Regions from separate parts of the Pantoea sp. CFCC18177 genome, predicted to be linked through region 3. Evidence: predicted binding sites of a transcription regulator. Region 3 holds the regulator's gene; each other region holds the start of a gene.

Region 1 (5,078 bases), on a different contig from region 3:
ATCAGTGCCGCGAAGGTGGCACCACCACCCACGCCAGCCACACCGGCAGAGCTGAGAGTGACGATACCGACCAGGGTGGCAATCCACATCGGATCAAATGGATTGATGCCCACGGTTGGCGCGACCATCACCGCCAACATGGTCGGATAGAGACCAGCACAGCCGTTCTGACCGATAGTGGCACCAAACGAGGCAGAGAAGCTGGCAATCGATTCTGGCACACCCAGGCGGCGCGTCTGCGTCTCCACATTCAACGGAATGCTGGCCGCGCTGGAACGGCTGGTGAAGGCGAAGGTAATCACTGGCCACACTTTGCGGAAGAAACGCATTGGGTTAATGCCATTAACTGACAGCAGCAGGGCATGCACCCCGAACATGATGGCCAGACCAAGGTAAGAAGCCACCACGAAACCACCCAGTTTGATGATGTCTTGCAGGTTAGAGCCCGCTACCACTTTGGTCATCAACGCCAGCACGCCGTAAGGGGTGAGCTTCATGATCAAACGCACCAGCTTCATCACCCAGGATTGCAGGGTATCGATAGCTACCAGCACACGCTCGCCTTTGACTTTGTCATCTTTCAACAACTGCAAAGCCGCGACACCAAGGAAGGCGGCGAAAATCACCACGCTGATGATTGAGGTTGGGTTAGCACCCGCCATGTCCGCAAACGGATTTTTCGGGATAAAGGAGAGCAGTAACTGCGGCGTACTCAAATCAGCCACTTTGCCGACATAGTTGCTCTGAATCGCGCTCAGACGGGCGGTTTCCTGGGCACCTTGCACTAAACCTTCCGCGCTCAGGCCAAACAGTCCGGTGACCAGCACGCCTACCAAGGCGGAGATGGCGGTGGTAAACAGCAGCACACCAATGGTCAGTACGCTGATTTTGCCCAGTGAAGAAGCATTATGCAGACGCGCAACGGCACTGAGGATAGAGGCAAACACTAAAGGCATGACGATCATCTGCAGCAACTGCACATAGCCATTACCGACAATATTGAACCAGCTAATCGAGTCCTTCACGACCGGGCTGTTCTCACCATAAATGGTTTGCAGCGCCAAACCGAAAAACACGCCAAACACCAGACCGGTGAGTACGCGCTTCGACAAACTCCAGCTTTGGTTGCCAATGCGATTGAGAACAATCAGCAGCGCGACAAAGGCCACGATATTAAGAATGAGGGGAAAATCCATGCTCGACTCCAGAGATGAGCCGCGCAGCGTCATGAGCTGGCGCGGAAAATAGTCAATTCCCGTCAGGGAATGTCAGGAATGTTACCAGTTCATGAAAGTGCAGGCTTATATCCAAAAAGAATGGCTTATAACTAAATCTCGCAATTTGTATGCTTATTGCTCTTTCTGTCCGTTTATTACCCGACCCACTCCATTTTGTAGCGTATTGAACAGTTGTTCTGGCCAGCCGTTAGCACCAAAAGAGGGCGTGCCGGGCGGGAACCACAGTGCATAACCCACCAATGCCAGGCACAACGCACGCTCTAGTTGATTGCCTTTCTGGCTATTCAGCAAAGGTAGGCGAAAGCGCCAGCGGCAGGGCCACAGCAGCGGGACGCCAGCGGGGGTAAGCATATCGGCGATGATATGGCTGAGATAACCCAGCGTCATGCCCTGCAACACATCTGCGGGTAAAAACCAGTCGGCGGGAACATTAATCTGGAACAGCCACAAGCTGACCGCGACCGCCAGCAAGCTGTGCGTAAAGCCGCGATGGCCGAAGGCGCGCGCAATCGGATGGGATATCCATCTTAAACGCTGGCCCAGCACGGATTTAGGATGATCGATATCAGGCAGCAGGCAAGTCAACAGCGCAGCAGGCACAAGATGCCACCAATCGGCGCTAGCCAAAACCGGCGTCAACTCCGCGCGCTTGGCAAAAATCGCGCTGGCAATGGCAAAAATGATATGGCCTTCGGCCGTCATGATGAAACCTGGCTGCAAAAACTGTCGATGCATCCAGTATAGGGATTTATCCAGTAAATGAGAATGGTGACGCTGTAACGAAGCGTTAATATTTTTCACTTCCCCCGCGTCATAATGACGCGGGAAAAGAACAGGTTAGCTTAGCGTGCTAACCATCCACCATCGACGGCCAACGTATATCCCTGAACATAGTCAGACGCGCTTGAGGCGAGAAACACGATCGGCCCCATCATGTCATCGGGGTTACCCCAACGGCCCGATGGAATACGTCCCAGGATCTCTTCATTACGCGATTCGTCGCTGCGCAGTTGCTCGGTGTTATTGGTTGCCATATAACCCGGTGCAATAGCGTTGACGTTGATGCCGTGTTTGGCCCACTCATTCGCCATCAGGCGGGTTAAGCCCATTACTGCGCTTTTCGATGCGGTATAAGAAGGTACGCGAATACCGCCCTGGAATGACAACATTGAGGCAATGTTAATGATCTTGCCGCCGTTACCCTGCGCAATAAACTGGCGGGCAACGTGCTGAGACAGGAAAAACAGGCTTTTGCTGTTGATGTTCATCACATCATCCCAGTCTTGCTCACTAAAATTGAGTGCATCTTCGCGGCGAATAATACCGGCATTGTTGACCAGGATATCAATGCGCCCGGCACAGGCAACGGCTTGCTCGACAATGTGCGGCACCCCTGTCGGCTTGGTGAGATCGGCCTGAATGGACCAGAAGCGCCGCCCCAACGCTGCGACTTTGGCTTGGGTATCAGCCGGACCTGCGCGGTTTACTCCAATGATATCGCAGCCTGCTTGCGCCAGACCCAATGCCATCCCCTGGCCTAAGCCAGTATTACAGCCGGTCACCAGCGCAACTTTGCCTTCGAGATTGAATGCGTTAAGGATCATTGTGCCTCCTGTTAGCGCAGCGCGCTGATACTGACGTGGTCCATATCATCAAACACCTGATTTTCACCGACCATGCCCCAGATAAAGGTATAGCGTTGGGTGCCGACACCGGCGTGGATAGACCAACTGGGTGAGATAACCGCTTGCTCGTTATGCACCAGTAAATGGCGCGTCTCTTGTGGTTGTCCCATCATATGAAACACGGCGCTGTCATCTGGCATATCAAAATAGAAGTACACTTCCATGCGGCGCTCATGGGTATGGCAGGGCATGGTATTCCACAGGTTACCATCATCAAGGCGGGTCAATCCCATGGTGAGCTGACAGGTGGGAAGGACGTCCGGCACGATGAATTTATTGATGGTGCGACGGTTCGAGGTGGCGGCATCGCCCAGTGTGGCTTTGACGGCATCCTCCAGCGTGATTTTCCTGTCGGGATAGCGCGTATGCGCCGGTGCACTGTTGTAGTAGAACTTTGCAGGATGGCGGGCATCGCTGCTGCGGAAGATGACGCGCTTCGTCCCTTGCCCCACATACAGGGCCTCCTGATGGCCGATCTCCCAGGTTTTACCATCAACGTCAATCAATCCCGGCCCGCCGACATTTATCACCCCTAATTCACGGCGTTCAAGAAAATAGCTGACGCCCAACTGCTTGCCGACTTCCTCTCCGATAGTCACCGACTGCTGCACCGGCATCACGCCACCGATAATGATGCGGTCAATATGGCTGTAGGTCAGTGTGTAGTTATCTGCCTCAAAGATCTTTTCGATCAAGAATTCGCGGCGCAGTCCCGCAGTATCGAGATTCTTTGCATGCTCACTGTGGATGCTTTGACGAACGTCCATCTCAGGCCTCTCAATGTTAAAGGAAGTGTCCCGAATCGGGTCTTTGGGCATCTTAGGCAGGATGGGATGGTAATTCAATAAAAATGAAACGTTGTTTTATTTATTTGTGTGGACGATCAAAAACGCACAATGCATGCATTTATTAAAGCGATGATTAACGTGCTATAGACAGGACAGACCCGTCCGAAGAGCAAAGCGTCCGGGCCAAGGATGGCCCGGCCGATCTGCAGGGATGCGTGTTGTCTTTGCGATCGGACGGGTCTGTCCTGGCTTGAGCGCCTGAACGTACAGCGACCGAACCGATGGCATTAGTTAAACAGATGCTCAGCCCGCAGCTCTGTCAAATCCGCCAGCTTCACATTCGCCAGCGCCCAACGTGCATCGTCACGATGCGATTCCGCTGGCACCACGATGGAACGCATGCGTGCAGCTTTAGTGGCGATCATGCCATTAAACGAATCTTCCAGCGTCACGCAGTTCAACGGATCAACACCCAACTTAGCGGCAGCATCCAGATACACCTGAGGATGTGGCTTGCTATAAGGAAGGGCTTCCGCCGACGCAATAGCATCGAAATAGTGACGCAGATCGAACATCTCCAGCACACGCTCTAACATAAACAGAGGAGACGCAGAGGCGAGGGCGATTTTTAATCCCTGCTGTTGGCAAAGTTGCAGAGCCTGCTCCACACCCGGCAACAGTGGTCGTGTCTCCTCAACTAAGCCCAGCGCACGCGCAATAATCCGCTGCGTCACTTCGGCTTGATCTGGCCCATTCCACGGCAGCGCTTCAAACCACATGCGCACGGTCTGATCAATACGCAGACCTAAGGTATCCGGCAGTTCGTGGCGGCGGGAGATATCCACACCCAGACTGGAAAAAATATCCAGCTCGGCCTGATCCCATAACGGCTCTGAATCGATCAGCAATCCGTCCATATCAAAAATAGCGGCCACGACAGGGCGACGATAAGACATACAACAGCTCCGTTTAAAAATTTGTCATACCTTAACATGGCAGGCCTGGAAAACCGACTCACGGCAGGTTACGCATTTTTCAGGAAAAAATGCATCAGTGCAGGTAGACTTAGGGCAAAACTACTGTATGTGAAGGAAACACCATGACTTATCAACAGGCTGGCCGCATCGCCATCCTTAAGCGAGTGGCCGGCTGGGTCATTTTCATTCCAGCGCTGCTATCGACCATCATCTCAATCCTCGGCTTCATGTTTAAACACAGTGAAAAGCAGCCTGGCATTGATGCCGTCATGCTCGATTTTGTCCACGTCATGGTGGATATGGTCAAGTTCAACACGCCGTTTTTAAACGTATTTTGGCAAAACTCTCCGGTGCCTGAATTCAACGGCGGTGCCAACATCGGCTTCTGGA
Region 2 (5,078 bases), on a different contig from region 3:
GCATCATTTATGCTTCGGGCGAGTTTTCCGAACTGGTTGGGCTATGTGACCGTATTTGTGTGCTCTGGGATGGGCGCATTGTGGCAGAGATGGAGGGCAGTCAGGCCACAGAAGAGACGCTATTGCTTTATTCCACCGGAGGAACCCCTGCGTGAGCAGCAAAGAACTATCCCTGAACCCGCAGCTTTCTCTGCGTCATAAATTATTCGATTTTCTCTACAAGTGGGGCATGTTGCTCACGGTGGTGCTGCTGATCGCCGGCTTTGGCCTTGCGTCAGACAGCTTCCTTGAGCCCACCAACATCATCAACATCCTGCGTTCAATTGCCATCGTCACGGTTATCGCGATTGGCGTCTCGATTTCGTTGACCATTGGCGGCTTCGACTTGTCCGTTGGATCCACGGCGTCACTGGCGAATGCGCTGGTGATTTCCCTGTTTGTCTGGCACGGCTTTGGCACCACGGAAGCGATTATCATCACGCTGCTGTTGTGTACCCTGGTGGGGCTGTTCAACAGCTTCCTGATCGTGATCCTGCGCATTCCCGACATGCTGGCCACACTGGCCACGCTGTTTGTTATTCAAGGCGTGGCGATGACCTACAGCTTTGGTGGCTCGATTACCGAAAATATGGTGATGCCGAGCGGTGACATGGCTGAAGGCACTATCCCAGCGGCATTTGGTTTGCTCGGTCAGGTGCCGACCATCGTGATCATTATGCTGGTGGTGACGCTGGTTGCGCAGTTGGCGCTTTCGCTGACCAAACACGGACGCCGCATGTACGCGCTGGGCGGCAATCCTGAAGCGGCACGCCTGTCAGGGATTCGTACCACACGCTATCGCGTACTGGCCTATGTGATCTCTTCTTTGCTGGCGGGTGTCGGCGGTATTTTGCTGGCATCGCGTATTGGTTCCTCACAGGTGAATGCAGGAAGCGGCTACCTGATGGATGCCGTTGCCGCGGCATGGATCGGCTTCTCGCTGGCCGGTTCCGGCAAACCTAACGCGCTGGGTACCTTGGTCGGCGCGGTGATCCTTGGCGTGTTGCAGAACGGGCTGGTGATGCTGTCCGTGCCTTACTACGCCATGGACATTATCAAAGGGCTGGTGCTGGCTCTGGCCCTGGCCATTACCTACATTCAGCGCCGCTAAGGCGCATTTACTGAGAAAGAGATCATAATGAAAAAAATCACCCTTTCGCTGCTGGCGCTAAGCCTGCTGAACGCCAGCGTCGCCTTTGCTGACACCGTTGCACCTGTGCCTGCCGTGATCGCCAATCATGAAGGCCCGGTACGCATCGCTATCATCCGTAACCTGGGTTCTGACGATAACACCACGCAGTTTGTGGCCGGAGCCATTCAGCAAGGTCGCCAGTTGGGCTTTAAAGTCAGCACCTTCCTGAGCAACGGTGATGACGCGCGTTTCCAGGATTTTGTTGCCCAGGCGATCAGCCAGAAGTATGACGGCATTATTCTGTCGCACGGTAAAGAGCCCTACTCCACCGCGTTGGTAAAACGCATCGTCGATGCCGGTATTAAACTGTCAGTGTTTGATACTCCGGTTGATACGCCAGTAAACGGCGTCACCGTCACGGCGCAAGATGATGCTTCACTGGCACAGGCGTCTCTGGGTCAGTTGATCAGTGATTTCCATGGCAAAGCCAACATCATCAAGCTGTGGGTTGCGGGCTTCCCGCCGCAGGAACGCCGCCAGGTAGTGTATGAGAAACTGCTGAAAGAGAATCCAGGTATTCATCAGCTGGAATCCATTGGCGCTGTTTCTACCGATGTGCAGGGTGATACTGCCAACAAGGTTGGCGCGATTCTGGCGAAATACCCGAAAGGCAAGATAGATGCGATTTGGGCATCCTGGGATGCTTTCAGCCAGGGCGCGTATAAAGCGCTGCAGGAGAATGGTCGTACGGAGATCAAGATCTACAGTATCGACGTGTCTAACCAGGACCTGCAGTTGATGCACGAGAAGAACAGCCCGTGGGTGCAGACAGTGGCTGTCGATCCGAAAACCATCGGCGCTGTGAATATGCGTTTGGTCGCGAATAAGATTGCGGGCGAGGCCACACCGGCCAGCTACGAATTCAAAGCCTCTTCCATTTCGCAGCAGCTGCTGAGCAGCCAGCAAGGTGCGGTCAACGTGGCATCGTTGAACAAGATCATTCCAGGCTGGGGTGAGAACAACGATTTCGTCGCGCCATGGTTTGCCACGCTGGAAGCGAAATACGGTAAGAAATAGCGGCCTTCCCCCCTCACCCCAGCCCTCTCCCGCATACGGGAGAGGGTGCAGTCAGAGCGGTCTGGCAAAGTGAATGCATTCCTCACCATCGCTTGATCGGTACCCTCTCCCATTTTGGGAGAGGGTTAATGTGAGGGTGAGGGTGAGGGAAAACATCAGCACGATTACCACCCCAGCACTAACTGCCGTTCCAGCTGGGGATCCACCAGCGTCACATGCAATCCCACCAGCCGTACACCACGCCCTGCGCGCCGCTCATCCCACGCCTGGCGAGCGACGGCGATCATGTCATCCTTGTTTAACACCTGCCAGACGTGCTCTTGCGTGGTCTGCTGGAAATCATTGAACTTAAGCTTCACACCCTGTCGCGCGATCTGCTTATCGGGACGAATGTTGGTTAGCCGACGATCCAACTCCTCATAGAGGAAATCGATAATCGCCAGACACTGCTCCCAGCTGTGAATGTCTTCCATCAACGTCCGTTCGACCCCCAGTGATTTGCGCTCACGCTCCACCACCACATCGCGGTCATCAATGCCGTTGCTGCGTTCCCACAACACACGCCCGAACTTACCAAAGCGTTTCAGCAGCAGCGCCAGATCGCTGCGCTGTACATCCGCGCAGGTGTGCAATCCCATCTCTTCCAGCTTTTTGGTGGCCACTTTGCCAACGCCGGGAATTTTGCTCAGCGGCAGCGTCAGTAAAAAGTCAGGCATGACCTGCGGCGTAATCACATATTGCCCATTGGGCTTATTCAGATCCGAGGCGATCTTGGCGAGGAATTTAATCGGTGCGATACCCGCCGAGGCGGTTAAGCCGGTTTCACGCAGGATATCAGCACGGATCGCCTGCGCCATGAGCGTAGCTGAACCCTGGCAATGCCCGCTGTCGGTGACATCCAGATAGGCTTCATCCAGTGAGAGCGGTTCAACCAGTGCGGTATAGCGCGAGAAGATATCGCGGATCTGGCGTGACGCCTCTTTATAAGCATCAAAACGCCCAGGCAAGAGCCTGAGATGCGGACACAGCTTCAGTGCCGTTGCGGTTGGCATTGCGCTGCGCACGCCGTATTTACGCGCCGGATAGTTGGCGGTGCTGATCACTCCGCGCTGGACGCGGCTGCCGCCGATGGCGATGGGAATATCACGTAATGAGGGATCGTCGCGCATTTCCACCGCTGCGAAAAAGCAGTCCATATCAACATGAATGATTTTACGCATACGCCCTCCGAATACTGGATAAGTATACAGCAGCGAAAAATATCGGCAATAAATGTTGTGCAGCGAATTAAAGTTTACAAAATTCTGGTCGTAATCCCTTTAGGAATGCACCATTTTCACCGACACTGACTTGATTAAACGTCAGACAATGTTAATGTTGCGCTGCGGTAGCGGATATTTCCGATAATGCAATACCAAGACGCTCAGCGTCATCGTCTCTCTTCACTTCAAGGTATACACAGAATGGGCAGAATCGCATTGTTGCTTGCGATGATTCTTATGCCAGTCCTTAGCTGGGCAATTTCGCCAGAGCCAACCCAACCGTCGGCTCCGGTGAGCAAAGAGTTAAAGAAACAGTTACTTGGCACCCCCGTTTTTATTCAGATTTTCAAGGAAGAGCGTACGCTGGAACTGTACGGCAAAATCGGTAATGAATATCGTCTGCTGGACAGCTATCGCATTTGTAATTTCTCTGGCGGTTTAGGGCCTAAACGTCGTCAGGGCGATTTTAAGAGTCCGGAAGGGTTTTATAACGTTAAGCTCAACCAGCTAAAACCGGACAGCCGTTTTTACCGCGCAATTAACACCGGATTCCCGAATCAATACGATCGCGATAAAGGTTATGACGGTAACTATTTGATGATCCATGGTGATTGCGTATCGATTGGCTGCTACGCCATGACCAATGCATCGATGGATGAGATCTTCACTTACGTTAACGCCGCGCTGCGTAACGGTCAGCAGGACGTGCAGATTAATATCTTCCCGTTCCATATGACCGACAGCAACATGCAGCGTCATCGTTACTCGACGTACATCAATTTCTGGCGTGAACTGCAGCCGGGCTATGCGTACTTTGAAAAGTACCATGTGCCGCCGACGGTGAATGTGACCACCACCGGGCAATATGCGGTCAACAGCACGCCGGCGATTTCAACACCGGATGCTGCCTCGAAGTCATTCCTGGCGCTCACCCAGGCAAAATAATGCCCACTCGCCTGGCACTATCCGGTGCCAGGTTTCATTCCCCGTCAGCGGCTGTGTCGCAATCACTGTCACCACATCTTTTGGCGTGGTTTGCTGCAAGAAATCAATCTCTACATCCTGATCGAGCAAGGTGGCTTTGCCAAACGGCGCACGGCGCGTAATCCAATACAGGTTGGTTGAACAGAACGCCATCAGGTAACGCCCGTCAGACAGCAGCATGTTAAACACGCCCTTCTGCCGCAGTTCGCCTGCCAGCTCAGCAATATAGCGAAACACCGCTGGCCAGTTGCCCGGCGTACGCGGATAGCGCTCAGCCAGTTTATGCAGGATCCAGCAAAATGCCTTCTCGCTGTCCGTTTCACCCACGGGTCGAAAATGGCCGGTTTCCAGTTGGCGATAGCCTTTTAGCTGCCCATTGTGCGCGTAAGTCCAGTTGCGGCCCCACAGCTCACGGGTAAAGGGATGCGTATTTTCCAGCGACACTTCACCACGGTTCGCCTGCCGGATATGTGCCACAACCGAATGCGATTTGATCGGGTATTCCTGCACTAAGCGGGCAATCGGTGAGTTAAAGCTGGGTTGTGGATCTTTGAAGGTGCGGCAGCCTTTCCCTTCATAAAAGG
Region 3 (5,078 bases):
CACTCAACGCGCTGAAGTGCTGCGTCTGATGGCCGAGCAAAATGGTTCGATCAGTGCCTATGACCTGTTGGATCAACTGCGCATCAGTGAACCGCAGGCTAAACCGCCAACGATTTACCGTGCACTGGATTTCCTGTTAGAACAAGGGTTTATTCACCGCGTTGAATCTAACAACAGCTACGTGGTGTGCCATCATTTTGACGAACCAGCCCATACCTCAGTCATGCTGGTGTGTGACGGCTGTGCGGCTGTCAGTGAGAAACATGCTCATGGGGTGGAAAAAATCATCGCGGGTTTGGCCGATCAGGCAGGTTTTTCACTGCGTCATACCGTCATTGAAGCGCATGGGTTGTGTGAAAATTGTGCAGAAGTCGCCGCGTGTAAGCACCATGACAGCTGCGATCATGACCATGAAATTGAGAGTAAAAAGAAGGTAAGAAAAGGGTAGTTGGCACTTCCTTGTGCCGTGCCGACGGGTGATCGGCGGGGTAGGAGCATCATCCTTAAAGCGGCTGCTTACCAACGGTAGTCATTATTGTGACTTTCCCAGTCTTTGACTTCCGCTTCGGCTTGCTCTTTCGCATAGCCATAACGTTCCTGAATTTTGCCGACAAGCTGATCGCGTTTACCTTCAATGACGGTCATATCGTCATCCGTCAGCTTGCCCCATTTCTCTTTCATCTTCCCTTTGAATTGCTTCCAGTTACCGCTCGCTTCGTCTTTGTTCATCATAATCCTCCACGTCATCCTGAGTGAGATAAGATGATCCCCTATAAAAGCAAGGAAACATCTACACAACGCGCTACTCATTTGCGCCGTTTGAGATAATTATAGTACCCAGCGTGGATTGCGCAAAAAAATACAGAATAATCTGTAGGTTACGCTTCGCTTATCCCGCACTGAACCAGGTGTCACGCTGCCAGTGACGACGCCACACCCACCACAGCGTTACGCCTCGCAACGTAAGAAACACCGTTACCGCCAGCCATAAGCCATGGTTTCCCAACCAGGGGAGTGATAGCAGAGCAACGCCATAACCCACCGCTGCCATCACCATGCTGTTGCGCATTTCGCGTCCGCGCGTGGCACCAATAAACATGCCATCCAGCAGATAGCACCATACGCCGACCAATGGCAGAATCACCTGCCAGACTAAATAGCGATCGGCTATTTCACGCAGTGTCTCCAGCGAAGTGAGCAGCGCCACGATATATGGACCGGTAAAGGCGTATATCAGGGCAAACATTAACGCGACAATCCCCGCCTGACGGCAGGCTGCATGCCAGATAAGTAATAATCGGCTGCGATCTTTTGCCCCGACAGCCTCCCCTGAGCATGCTTCGACCGCATAGGCAAAGCCATCCAGCGCGTAGGCGGTAAAGGTGAGGAACATCAGCAATACCGCGTTGACTGCCACCACGTCTGGCCCGATGCGCGCGCCCAACAGAGTGAGAGAGGCAAAGCAAATCTGCACCATCAGCGAACGCAGCATAATGTCGCGATTGAGCCGGAACAGGCGCGCAGCATCACCGCGCCAGCTTTGCTTGAGCAGCGTAAAATGGATACCGCGCAGCCTGAGCACGCGCGCTACCATCCATAAACCGACTCCCAGCGTCACATATTCTGCCAATGCGGTTGCCGCCGCAGCCCCCGCCACGCCCCAGTGCAGTTTCAGTACGAAGAGTAAATCGAGCAGAATATTGGCCAGGTTCCCAACGATCAGCAGCACCATGGGCGCCCTGGCATACTGCACGCCTAGCAGCCAGCCAAGAATCACCAGATTGGCCAGTGTGGCCGGCGCGCTCAGCCAGCGAATTTCGATAAATATTTGCGCCTGCTGCTGCACTTCTGGGCTACCGCCCATCAACGTTGCCGCGAGAGTGCTCGCAGGCGTTCGCAGCAGCGCAAACGACAAGCCTGCAACCAAAGCAATCAATAAGGGTTGTATCAACGCGCGCGCCAGTGCGGTTTTATCATTGGCACCAAAGGCCTGGGCCGTCAGCCCGGTGGTGCTCATGCGCAGGAATAGCAGCAGCATAAAGATGAAGCTGGTCGCTGTAGTACCGACAGCCACGCCGCCCAGATAAATAGGACTATCGAGATGACCAATCACCGCCGTATCAACCACGCCGAGCAGCGGGACAGTAATATTGGAGAGAATCATCGGCAGCGCCAGCCGCCAGAGTGCTTTATCTGAAGAGGAAAACAGCCGCATCCGCCCGTTCCGTTGTTGCGAAGATCAGCCTGATTCCTCACGCTGAACCACAAAAGTCCGACGCAAAGAATCAGTACTTCATACTGCGATAAGCGCTACCGCAGCGGGGGAGTTCAAAAAGAGATTAGAGCCATTCTCCGTTACGCACGATGCCCACAGCCAGACCTTCAACGGTCAGAGACTGTTCACGCGTATCGACCACGATCGGCTGGAAATCGGTATTTTCGGGCAGCAGATGTACAATAGCGCCCTGCTTTTTCCAGCGTTTTACGGTGACTTCATCATCAATACGCGCCACCACGACCTGGCCATTACGCACTTCCTGAGTCTTATGCACCGCGAGCAGATCGCCATCCATAATCCCGATATCTTTCATCGACATTCCGCTTACGCGTAACAGGAAATCAGCGTTAGGTTTGAACAGATTGGCATCAACCTGATAGTGCGCTTCGATGTGTTCCTGCGCGAGCAGCGGCTCACCGGCGGCTACGCGGCCAATCAGCGGTAAACCTTCGCTGACTTCTTCTTCCATCAGCAGACGAATACCGCGTGAAGCACCCGAAACAATTTCGATAACACCTTTACGCGCCAGCGCTTTCAGATGCTCTTCAGCAGCATTGGGCGAGCGAAATCCCAGTTGCGAAGCAATTTCCGCACGCGTTGGCGGCATGCCCGTCTGGTTAATATGGTCGCGAATCAGATCATAGACCTGTTGCTGCCTTGCTGTTAACGCTTTCATCCCGCCCCCTGGTTGTTTATACAGTCGCTGTGAGTATATACAGGTATTGGCGAAATGAAAACCAAAACAGCGGCGAATTAGCGCAGCGCGGTGAATCTGGAATGGCTATCGCAAATGGGACCAGAGCAGTGTGATCCAGACAAACAGGGCCAGCAAGATAGCCAGTAATACCGCCGCTGAACCCATATCTTTTGCGCGTCCTGCCAGCGGATGCCGCTCTTCGCCGATGCGATCCACCACCGCTTCGATGGCGCTGTTAATTATTTCAATAATGATCACCAGCACCACTGAGCCAATCATCAGCACACGAGAAATGACATCGATATCCAGCCAGCAGGCCACGATAACGGCGATCACTGCGGCGATCGCTTCCTGACGAAATGCCGCTTCATTCTGCCAGGCAGCGCGTAACCCCTGCCAGGAATAACCGGCTGCATTCACTATTCTTTGAAAACCGGTGACATTATTTGCCATGCTGGTGGAACCCTTGATTGATTTTGACGTCAATTTCTCGGCAGCCTGAGGTGGTGTCACCACAGATCTTCGCTGCACTTTCTGGTATGCTTGCCGCGCTTTGCTAACAAGAGGCTTTAAGTTGTCTATGTCAGGTTGGCGTAAACTTTATTACAAATTATTGAATTTACCACTCTCTATTTTGGTAAAAGGTAAGGTCATTCCGACCGATCCTGTCTCCGAACATGGGATCGATCCGACACGTCCGGTGATGTACGTTTTGCCTTATGATTCAAAGGCAGACTTACTGACACTGCGGGCGCAATGTCTGAAACATGATCTGCCGGATCCCCTGGCCCCCTTAGAGATCGATGGTACTCTACTGCCGCGCCACGTGTTTATTCACGATGGTCCGCGCGTTATCCCCTATTTCGTGGCCAATCCAGAATCCGTGAAGCTGTTTCACGATTACCTCGATTTGCACCGCAGTAACCCTGATCTCGACGTTCAAATGTTGCCGGTTTCGGTGATGTTTGGTCGCGCACCAGGACGCGAAATCCAGGGTGAAGCCACGCCACATCTGCGCATGATGAATGGTATAGAGAAGTTCTTCGCCATTCTGTGGCACGGCCGTGACAGTTTTGTGCGCTTCTCGCCGACCGTTTCCCTGCGCCAGATGGCGACGGAACACGGTACCGATAAGTCTATTGCACAGAAACTGGCGCGCGTGGCCCGCATTCACTTTGCGCGTCAACGCCTGGCGGCGGTGGGCCCGCGCTTGCCCGCACGTCAGGATCTGTTCAACAAACTGCTGCAATCCAAAGCGATTGAGAAAGCAGTGGAAGACGAAGCGCGCAGCAAAAAGATTTCCCATGAGAAAGCTCAACAGAACGCCATCGAGATGATGGAAGAAGTGGCTGCGGACTTCTCCTATGAAGCCATTCGCGTCACTGACCGTGTGATGGGCTGGCTGTGGAGTCGTCTCTATCAGGGCATCAATGTCAATGGTGGCGAACGTGTGCGTCAGCTGGCGCAAGACGGCCATGAGATTGTCTATGTGCCCTGCCACCGCAGCCACATGGACTACTTGCTGCTCTCTTATGTGCTGTATCACCAGGGCCTGGTGCCCCCGCACATTGCAGCCGGTATTAACCTGAATTTCTGGCCTGCGGGTCCGATTTTCCGTCGTCTTGGCGCTTTCTTCATTCGCCGTACCTTCAAAGGCAACAAGCTCTACTCCACGGTGTTCCGCGAATATCTGGGCGAACTGTTCAGCCGCGGATATTCGGTTGAGTATTTCGTGGAAGGTGGGCGTTCACGCACCGGTCGCTTACTCGATCCTAAAACCGGCACGCTGTCGATGACCTTGCAGGCCATGCTGCGCGGTGGTAGCCGCCCTATCACGTTTGTGCCGATCTACATCGGTTATGAACACGTGATGGAGGTGGGCACTTACGCGAAAGAGCTGCGCGGTGCGGCTAAGGAAAAAGAGAGCTTCCTGCAGATGGTGCGCGGCTTGCGTAAATTGCGCAATCTTGGTCAGGGCTATGTCAACTTCGGCGAACCTTTGCCGCTGATGAACTACCTGAACAAAAACGTGCCGGAATGGCGTGATGCAATCGATCCGATTGAGCCACTGCGTCCAGCCTGGATGACACCCACCGTGAATGA

What was found. Region 3 encodes LexA, which represses DNA repair genes until DNA is damaged. Its sites were predicted from a motif close to TNCTGTATGTACATACAGNA; they were not measured.
Region 1: the regulator LexA is predicted to act here: its motif matches at 1,960-1,979, upstream of ACPUC8_RS22600 (metal-dependent hydrolase).
Region 2: the regulator LexA is predicted to act here: its motif matches at 3,481-3,500, upstream of dinB (DNA polymerase IV).

Annotation. Positions count from the first base shown of each region.
Region 1 is NZ_JBNBPL010000030.1:5,954-11,031, forward strand. It holds gene ACPUC8_RS22595 (L-cystine transporter) at 1-1,196, opposite strand, end outside; gene ACPUC8_RS22600 (metal-dependent hydrolase) at 1,350-1,940, opposite strand; gene kduD (2-dehydro-3-deoxy-D-gluconate 5-dehydrogenase KduD) at 2,081-2,842, opposite strand; gene kduI (5-dehydro-4-deoxy-D-glucuronate isomerase) at 2,854-3,690, opposite strand; gene hxpB (hexitol phosphatase HxpB) at 3,999-4,667, opposite strand; gene ACPUC8_RS22620 (YniB family protein) at 4,811-5,078, shown strand, end outside.
Region 2 is NZ_JBNBPL010000015.1:96,053-101,130, forward strand. It holds gene ACPUC8_RS16205 (sugar ABC transporter ATP-binding protein) at 1-155, shown strand, start outside; gene ACPUC8_RS16210 (ABC transporter permease) at 152-1,150, shown strand; gene ACPUC8_RS16215 (sugar ABC transporter substrate-binding protein) at 1,178-2,248, shown strand; gene dinB (DNA polymerase IV) at 2,413-3,468, opposite strand; gene dpaA (peptidoglycan meso-diaminopimelic acid protein amidase) at 3,712-4,455, shown strand; gene ACPUC8_RS16230 (class II glutamine amidotransferase) at 4,426-5,078, opposite strand, start outside.
Region 3 is NZ_JBNBPL010000017.1:75,779-80,856, reverse strand. It holds gene zur (zinc uptake transcriptional repressor Zur) at 1-448, shown strand, start outside; gene ACPUC8_RS17280 (CsbD family protein) at 517-729, opposite strand; gene dinF (MATE family efflux transporter DinF) at 890-2,215, opposite strand; gene lexA (transcriptional repressor LexA) at 2,340-2,954, opposite strand; gene ACPUC8_RS17265 (diacylglycerol kinase) at 3,060-3,428, opposite strand; gene plsB (glycerol-3-phosphate 1-O-acyltransferase PlsB) at 3,556-5,078, shown strand, end outside.